2 regions of the Pseudomonas sp. NPDC089569 genome follow, and region 2 is predicted to be linked to the other one. Evidence: predicted binding sites of a transcription regulator. Region 2 holds the regulator's gene; the other holds the start of a gene.
The links. Region 2 encodes FliA, which starts transcription of late flagellar genes. Its sites were predicted from a motif close to CTAAAGTTTNNNNNNNNNNNGCCGNTAA; they were not measured.
Positions count from the first base shown of each region.

Region 1: a site for FliA is predicted at 1,530-1,557, ahead of motA (flagellar motor stator protein MotA). Genes of this name have one in related genera too.

Region 1 covers NZ_JBNNVQ010000054.1:27,743-32,503, forward strand. The annotation lists gene motB (flagellar motor protein MotB) at 1-606, opposite strand, end outside; gene motA (flagellar motor stator protein MotA) at 610-1,461, opposite strand; gene ACQKP2_RS19980 (HDOD domain-containing protein) at 1,628-3,166, shown strand; gene rhdA (thiosulfate sulfurtransferase) at 3,210-4,034, shown strand; gene asd (archaetidylserine decarboxylase) at 4,044-4,761, shown strand, end outside.
Region 2 covers NZ_JBNNVQ010000059.1:1,933-6,693, reverse strand. The annotation lists gene ACQKP2_RS20685 (chemotaxis protein CheA) at 1-1,999, opposite strand, end outside; gene ACQKP2_RS20680 (protein phosphatase CheZ) at 2,054-2,842, opposite strand; gene ACQKP2_RS20675 (chemotaxis response regulator CheY) at 2,862-3,233, opposite strand; gene fliA (RNA polymerase sigma factor FliA) at 3,400-4,140, opposite strand; gene fleN (flagellar synthesis regulator FleN) at 4,137-4,761, opposite strand, start outside.

The sequences.
Region 1 (4,761 bases), on a different contig from region 2:
GGTATGACCACTGATGCTGATCTTGTTCGGCACCGCCTTGATGGTGTCGGCCATGGCCAGCAGGATGTCTTCGAAATACGGCTTCAGACGGGCACTGCCGGAGTCGAACATCGGGCGGTTTTCAGCATCCACGATCTGAATGCGCAAGCCGTCCGGGGTGATCTCGAACATGATCTGGTCTTTGAACTTCTGCAACTGCGGATTTTCTTCGACCTTGTTCTGCAGTTCTTGCAGCAACAGTTCAAGACGCTCTTTCTCGACCATCTCGGCCATGCCTTCGACCTGATCGGTGTCGACCGTCACCTTGTCCGGCTGCGGCTGGGACTTCACTTCCGGGTTGAGGGTGTTTTCCGGCGCCAGGGTGGGCGTGCCACCCAGATCGATGATGTACGGCGTACCGCTTTCGGAGAAGCCGATCGGGTCCTTGAAGTAACCGGCGATGGCGATTCTCTGTTCAGGCGTGGCGGTCGACAACAGCCACAACACCAGGAAGAACGCCATCATCGCCGTGGCGAAGTCGGCGAAGGCGATTTTCCAGGCGCCCCCGTGATGCCCGCCTGCAATGCGCTTGACGCGCTTGACGATTATCGGCTGATTATTCTCCATGGCTTAGCGACCGCGCACCGCTTGTTCCAGCTCGGCGAAGCTAGGGCGGTGCGCCGGGTACAGGACCTTGCGACCGAACTCCACCGCCAGCGATGGCGGCATACCGGAAGCCGAGGCCACCAGCGAAGCCTTGATGGCTTCGTAGATGTTCAGCTCTTCCTTGGCATCGTGGGCCAGGGAATGGGCCAACGGGCCGAAGAAGCCGTAGGCCGCCAGGATACCGAAGAAGGTACCTACCAGCGCCGCACCGACGTGCAGGCCGATGGATTTCTGGTCGCCCTCGCCCAACGAGGCCATGGTCACAACGATACCCAATACCGCCGCGACGATACCGAAACCCGGCATACCGTCGGCGATGCCGTTGACGGCATGGGAAGGATGCTCCAGCTCTTCTTTCAGGCTGTAGAGTTCCATATCGAACAGCCCCTCCAGTTCATGGGGAGCCATGTTGCCCGAGGACATGATGCGCAGGTAATCGCAGATGAACGCAGTCATGCGTTCGTCCTTCAGAACGGACGGGTACTTGGCGAAAATCGGGCTCGCGGCGGCATCTTCGATATCGCCTTCAATGGCCATCATGCCTTCGCGGCGGCTTTTATTGAGGATCTCGTAAATCAGGCCCAACACTTCCAGATAGAAGCTGTGGCTGAAACGCGAACCGAACATGCTCAAGGCTTTCTTGAGCACGTGCATCGTCATGTGACCGGGGTTGGCCTGCAGGAATGCACCGAGGGCCGCACCTCCGATAATCATGACCTCGAAAGGCTGGATCAGGGCGGCAATTTTGCCGTGGGAGAGCACGTATCCGCCGAGCACGCTCGCGAATACGACGATGATGCCGATTATTTTAGCCATAGGTAGGAGAGCACTTACTGAGTCGGGTTCAAGGTCATATTCGGAAGTTAAAAAATCTCTTCTTCTACTTATCGGCAAAACTGCGCCAGACTATAGCCAGTTAAGGCGAAAAGCCACTTCGACCCACTCCGGGCAGGGAAAATGCTGACAATGATCGCCTCTCGACATGGTTAACGAAACGAACGTTCCAACTGCAAAACCGACCACTCTCGAAGGCTGGGTCAAGCTTCTGGACAATGTGCGCCTGCCGGTCCCGCAGGCCAGTCACGACCGTGTCTGCCGGGCGATCCGCGACAATCGCAGCTCGCTGCGTGACATTGCCGAGGTCATGCAGCAAAGCCCGGCCCTGGCCTTGAGCGTCATCCGTGAAGCCAACCGTCACACCCATGGCAGCATGACCGAGCCTGCGGAGAACCTTGAGGTCGCGATCAATCGCCTGGGCCTTAAACGCACCGAGGAACTGCTCGAGCGTTTGCCGGCAGTGCCCGAGACCGACATTGCGCCGACGCTGCGCCAGTTGCAGATGATCAGCCAGCACGCCACTCAACAGGCCAACGGCTTTTTTGCCAGTCGACTGGCAAGACTGTGGCAGGACATTCATTGGGGCAGCCTGTTGTTTCTGTCACCGTTGTGGCCGCTGGCAATGACTCACCCGCAACTGCTCGAAGACTGGGAGTTGCGGGTCATCCACAAAGGCGAGTCGGCACGCAAAGTCGAAAAGCAATTGTTTGGCGCACGCTTGCTGGAAATCGGCCTGACCCTGGTGAATCTCTGGCGCCTGCCGATCTGGGTACAGCAGGGCTATCACCTGTTGCTGACCGAGCAACGGGAGCTGGTGAAGGTCCTGCGCATCGCCCGTGACAGTGGACATCCACTGCGCCAGCAAAACCGCCTGGATGACGACCCGACCCTGCGCCGCTGGCTCAATCAACCGGCCAACACGGTGCTGTTGGCCAATGGGTTGGCACTGTCCGCACAACACGCCTGGGACAGCCCGCACAGCAAACGCTGGCAGCAGCTGACCAGCCTGTACCTGCAAATGCCTATGGACGACGTCCGACAGCAACTGCACCAACAAGCTGCCAACAGTGCACGCCATCACGCCATGCCGGATCTCTGGCACCCTGCCGTCGCACTGATCTGGCCTTGGGGCATGAACCGCATCCATGCCCGATTGTTGCCGGCGCAGGCGCCGTCTGCCGAGGACCTGGCGAAGTGGCGTGGACAATGTGCCGAACTGCTGGCCGAGCCGAGCCGTTTCACCAACGCCATGCACTTGACCATCGCGGCTCGCGACGCCTTGGTGGCGTGCGGCATGCGCCGGGTGATGATCCTGATGGCCGACCGCACCCACGCCAACTTGCGGGTGCATCAAACGGCCGGACTGCCGAAAGAAGCTGCGGGGCTGAATTTCCCGGTCAACCAGAGCACCGTGCTGCAACGCTTGCTCGCGCAACAGGCCCAGGTGCGCCTGACGCCTGCCAACAATGCACAATTCTCCGCATTGCTACCCAACGGCCTGCGCTCACAATTTGGCGGCGAGCATCTGCTGCTGCGCTCACTGCTCAACAATGGCCGGGTGATCATGATTGTTGCGGCGGATCAGGGCGGCGGGCCGTTTTCGGAAATCTGCGTACAAGCCTTCGGCAAAACCGCACAGTGCATCGAGAAAGCACTGCACAACTTTAGCCGCCGCGGCCAATAGCGCTGCGCTACAATCCTTCCTTTTTGTGCCCTGGAGACCTCACATGTCTGACTTCTCTGGCTTGCCGCTGGTGATCGAACCGAGCGACTTGCTCCCTCGCCTCGCCGCCCGCGAACTGATTCTGGTCGACCTGACCAGCAGCGCCCGTTACACCGAGGGGCATATTCCCGGCGCACGTTTTGTCGACCCCAAACGCACACAACTCGGCCAACCTCCAGCGCCGGGACTGCTGCCCTCACAGGCCGACCTGGAAAAACTGTTCGGCGAGCTCGGGCACAACAAGGACGCAGTCTACGTCGTCTATGACGACGAAGGCGGTGGCTGGGCCGGACGCTTCATCTGGTTACTCGACGTGATCGGCCACAGCCGTTATCACTACGTCGATGGCGGCCTGAAGTCGTGGCTGGCCGAAGCGTTGCCGTTATCGACCGAGGTTGCGCCCCCGGTCGGCGGACCGGTGGCCTTGACCCTGCACGACGAACCCACCGCGACCCGCGAATACCTGCAAAGCCGCCTCGGCGCGACTGACCTGGCGATCTGGGACGCGCGCGGGCCGTTGGAGTTCTCCGGCGAAAAAGTGCTGGCCGCCAAGGGCGGGCACATTCCCGGCGCAGTCAATTTCGAATGGACCGCGGGCATGGATCAGGCACGCAACCTGCGCATTCGCACCGACATGCCGCAGATCCTGGAACAACTCGGGATCAGCAAGGACAAAGAAGTGATTACCCACTGCCAGACCCACCATCGCTCTGGCTTTACCTATCTCGTGGCCAAGGCCCTCGGTTATCCGCGGGTCAAGGGTTACGCCGGCTCCTGGGGAGAATGGGGCAACCATCCCGACACCCCCGTTGAGAATCAAGGTCTTTAAGGACAGTTAATGAACAAGCGTCTGTTTATCCTCAGTCAGTACCTGCTGCCCCACCACTTGCTCTCGCGACTGGCCGGCTGCATCGCCGAATGCCGCGTGCGTTGGTTCAAGAATGCGTTTACCGCCTGGTTCGCCAAGCGCTATCAGGTGGACATGTCCCAGGCACTGGTCGAAGACCTGACGGCCTATGAGCACTTCAATGCCTTCTTCACCCGCGCCCTGAAAGAAGGCGCCCGCCCGCTGGACGAAACACCGGGCGCGATCCTCAGCCCGGCCGACGGTGCGATCAGCCAACTCGGCCCGATCGAACACGGTCGCGTGTTCCAGGCCAAGGGCCACAGCTTCAGCGTGCTGGAACTGCTCGGTGGCGACGCTGCCAACGCCGCGCCCTTCATGGGCGGCGATTTCGCAACCATCTACCTGTCGCCAAAGGACTACCACCGCGTGCACATGCCGCTGGCCGGTACCCTGCGTGAAATGGTCTACATCCCTGGCCGGATCTTCTCGGTCAACCAGACCACCGCTGAAAACGTGCCGGAGCTGTTTGCACGTAACGAGCGCGTGGCATGCATTTTCGACACCGAGCGTGGCCCGATGGCCGTGGTACTGGTGGGCGCGATGATCGTGGCGTCGATCGAAACCGTGTGGGCCGGTCTGGTCACGCCACCCAAGCGCGAACTGAAAACCTTCCGTTACGACGAAGCCGCCCGTGCGCCGATTCATCTGG
Region 2 (4,761 bases):
CCCGCACGATCACCACTTCCTGGCCGTCCACCACGTTGGTGGTCGACAGGTCGAGGTGGAAAATTTCGTTGACGTTCACCAGCGGGAACGCGAACGCCTGGTTGCCGAGCATGACCATCAGCGTCGGCATGATCGCCAGGGTCAGCGGCACCTTGATGACGATCTTCGAACCCTGGCCTTTGGCCGAGTAGATGTTGATCGAACCGTTGAGCTGGGAAATCTTGGTTTTCACCACGTCCATGCCCACGCCGCGACCCGACACGTCGGAAATCTCGGTCTTGGTCGAGAAACCCGGGGCGAAGATCAGGTTGTAGCACTCGGTGTCGCTCAGGCGATCGGCCGCGTCCTTGTCCATCACACCGCGCTTGACCGCGATGGATCGCAGGACATTCGGGTCCATGCCTTTGCCGTCATCGGAAATCGACAGCAGGATGTGATCGCCCTCTTGCTCCGCAGCCAGGATCACCTTGCCGCCACGGGCCTTGCCCGACGCTTCGCGCTCTTCCGGCGACTCGATGCCGTGGTCGACCGCGTTGCGCACCAGGTGGACCAGCGGATCGGCCAGGGCCTCGACGAGGTTCTTGTCCAGGTCGGTTTCTTCGCCGACCAGCTCCAGGTTGATTTCCTTCTTGAGCTGGCGAGCCAGGTCGCGAACCAGGCGCGGGAATCGCCCGAAGACTTTCTTGATCGGCTGCATCCGGGTCTTCATGACCGCGGTCTGCAGGTCGGCCGTGACCACGTCGAGGTTCGACACGGCCTTGGACATGGCTTCATCGCCGCTGTTGAGACCCAGGCGAACCAGGCGGTTACGCACCAGCACCAACTCGCCGACCATGTTCATGATTTCGTCCAGACGCGCGGTATCGACCCGCACGGTGGTCTCGGCTTCGCTGGCCGGCTTTTCCGCCGGCGGCGAGGCCGGGGTACGGGACGGCGCAGGTGCCGCGGCCGGTGCTGGTGCGGCAGCCGGTGCTGGCGTTTCGGCTTTCGGCTCGGGTGCCTTGGCTGCCGGCTTCGGTGCCGCAGGTTTGGCTGCCGGCGTTGTAACAGCAGCATTCGAGCCGGTCGCCGCTGTTGCGGTGCCGACTTCGCTGAACTTGCCTTTGCCGTGCAATTCGTCGAGCAGTGATTCGAATTCCTGGTCGGTGATCAGGTCGCTACCGGCCGCGGCGGCGGCAGGTGCGGCAGGCGTCGGTACCGACGCAATGGCCGACTCCAGTGCTTCGACGGCAAAGTTACCCTTGCCATGCAACTGGTCGAGCAGTGCTTCGAACTCGTCGTCGGTGATATCGGAGCTATCGCCCTCGGCTTTCGGCGCCTCTGCTGCGACAGACGCGGCAGGCGGCGTCAGGCCATCGACAGCGAACTGACCTTTACCGTGCAACTGGTCGAGCAACGACTCGAACTCGGCATCGGTGATTTCGTCGCTGGCCGCGGCATCGCCGGCAGGCTCGGCAACAGCGGCTGGCGCCTCGGCTTCAGCCTTGACGGCGTTCAGCGAGTCCAGCAATTGTTCGAATTCATTGTCGGTGATATCGCCCGACTCACTTTCGGCGACAGGTTCCTCGATCACCTCGGCCACCGGCGCAGGTGCGACTTCGTCGGCCGTTTGCGGCTCGGCCAGGCGGGCCAGGGCCGCGAGCAGTTCCGGTGTAGCCGCCGTGATCGGGCTACGGTCGCGGACTTCGCCGAACATGCTGTTGACCGCGTCCAGTGCTTCGAGAACCACGTCCATCAACTCCGAGTCGACGCGACGCTCACCCTTGCGCAGGATGTCGAACACGTTCTCGGCGATGTGACAGCACTCCACCAGCTCGTTGAGCTGAAGGAAGCCGGCGCCCCCTTTTACAGTGTGAAAACCGCGAAAAATTGCATTGAGCAGATCCGCATCATCCGGACGGCTTTCCAGCTCGACCAGTTGCTCGGACAGTTGCTCTAGAATCTCGCCGGCCTCAACCAGGAAATCCTGAAGGATCTCTTCATCGGCGCCGAAGCTCATCAGGGGGGGTGCTCCTAAAGGTCTAAAAACCCAAAAAACCTAAAATGCTGAAACTCAAAATCCTAGGCTGGATAACAAATCGTCCACATCGTCCTGACCGGACACAACGTCTTCTCTTTTATCGGCATGAATCTGCGGACCTTCACCCTGAGAGAGATGTTTTTGTGGATCTTTTTCGGCAAGCATCGCCGCACGGTCGTGTTCGATGCCCGCAAAGCGGTCCACCTGACTGGCCATGAGCACGAGCTTGAGCAGGTTGCTTTCTACTTCGGTGACCAGTTGGGTCACACGCTTGATCACCTGGCCCGTGAGGTCCTGGTAATCCTGGGCAAGCAGAATGTCGTTGAGATTGCTTGATACGGTGCGACCGTCTTCGGCGCTACGTGCCAGAAAACCGTCGACTCGACGGGCCAGGTCGCGAAACTCTTCGGCACCGACTTCGCGACGCATGAAGCGCCCCCAGTCCGTACTCAAAGCCTGGGCGTCATCGCTCAGGCGATTGACCAATGGCGTGGCGTTCTCCACCAGATCCATGGTGCGGTTCGCCGCAGCCTCGGTCAGCTTGACCACATAGGACAGGCGCTCGGTCGCATCCGTGATCTGTGACACTTCCTCGGCTTGCGGCATATGCGGGTCAATCTGGAAATTGACGATCGCGCTGTGCAACTCACGGGTGAGCTTGCCCACTTCCTGATACAGGCCGCGGTCACGGGTCTGGTTGAGCTCATGGATCAATTGCACAGCATCGCCGAACCTGCCCTTTTCAAGGCTCGCGACCAGTTCGACGGCATGTTTTTTCAGGGTCGATTCAAAATCGCCCAGCGAAGATTCGTTTTGCCCCATAGCTCCCCCGTGGCGCAGTTCAACCGATGCGTTCGAAAATCTTCTCGATTTTTTCTTTCAACGCCTGGGCCGTGAAGGGTTTGACCACATAGCCGTTCACACCGGCCTGGGCCGCCTCGATGATCTGCTCGCGCTTGGCTTCAGCGGTCACCATCAGCACCGGCAGATGCTTGAGTTTTTCATCGGCACGTACGTGGCGCAGCAGATCGATACCGGTCATGCCCGGCATGTTCCAGTCCGTTACCAGAAAGTCGATGCTCCCGCTGTTGAGTACCGGAATGGCGGTAGTGCCATCGTCGGCCTCGACCGTGTTGGTGAACCCAAGGTCACGCAACAGGTTCTTAATGATCCGCCGCATCGTTGAGAAGTCATCAACGATGAGGATTTTCATGTTCTTGTCCAATTCGACCTCCAAGCAGACTAAAACGCGCCCAGCACCTGGACGCGCCATTTCAATCAATCTGGCAAAGCACTCAATGACTGTCTGGAGTACAACGAATCGAAACGGGCGCGGTTCATCACCCCACCCGCCACGTCGCAGTGCCCCCACACCGCCTTCAACGCGCTCGCCACTCTCCCAAACGCCCCCGCAAACGGGCCGCGCACTGGCTGTGTAACTGGCTGACCCGAGATTCGCTGACCCCCAGGACCTCACCGATTTCCTTGAGATTCAACTCTTCGTCGTAGTACAGCGCCAACACCAGTCGCTCACGCTCCGGCAAATTGGCAATCGCGTCCGCCAGCGCGGCCTGGAAGCGCTCGTCTTCCAGATCGCGTGACGGCTCGAGATGAGCACCCGCGCCATCCTCGTGCAGCCCTTCGTGTTCGCCGTCCTGCAACAGATCGTCGAAACTGAACAGCCGACTGCCCAGGGTGTCATTCAAAATCCCGTAGTAATCGTCGAGACTCAATTGGAGTTCGGCCGCAACCTCGTGATCTTTAGCGTCACGGCCGGTTTTAGCTTCAATCGAGCGAATGGCGTCGCTGACCATCCGGGTATTGCGGTGGACCGAACGGGGCGCCCAGTCACCCTTGCGGACCTCATCGAGCATGGCGCCGCGGATGCGGATGCCCGCGTAGGTTTCGAAACTGGCGCCTTTGCTGGCGTCGTACTTGGTCGACACTTCCAGCAGGCCGATCATCCCGGCCTGGATCAGGTCTTCGACCTGGACACTGGCCGGCAGACGTGCCAGCAAATGGTAGGCAATGCGCTTGACCAACGGTGCATAACGCTCGATCAACTCGTATTGAGCGTCGCGTGCCGATTTCCTGTAGAGGTTCATACCGCTGGCTGTCATAGCACGGGTCCTGCCGTTTGTTGCACAAGGCGCTCGACGAAAAACTCCAGGTGTCCGCGCGGGTTGGCCGGCAGCGGCCAGGTGTCGACCTTCTGTGCGATGGCCTTGAATGCCAGCGAGCACTTGGAACGCGGAAAGGCTTCATAGACCGCACGTTGCTTCTGCACGGCCTTGCGCACACTTTCGTCATACGGCACGGCGCCGACGTATTGCAGGGCGACGTCAAGGAAGCGATCCGTGACCTTGGTCAGCTTGGCGAACAGGTTGCGACCTTCCTGCGGGCTCTGCGCCATGTTGGCCAGGACGCGGAAACGATTCATCCCGTAGTCGCGGTTCAGCAACTTGATCAGCGCATAGGCATCGGTGATCGAGGTGGGTTCGTCGCAGACCACCAGCAACACTTCCTGTGCGGCGCGCACGAAGCTGACTACCGAGTCACCGATACCCGCAGCGGTATCGATCACCAATACGTCGAGATTGTCGCCGATGTCGCTGAACGCCTGGATCAGGCCGGCGTGTTGCGCCGGGCTCAGGTGAACCATGCTCTGGGTGCCGGAAGCGGCCGGAACGATGCGGATGCCACCCGGCCCCTGCAACAGGACGTCGCGCAGGTCGCAACGC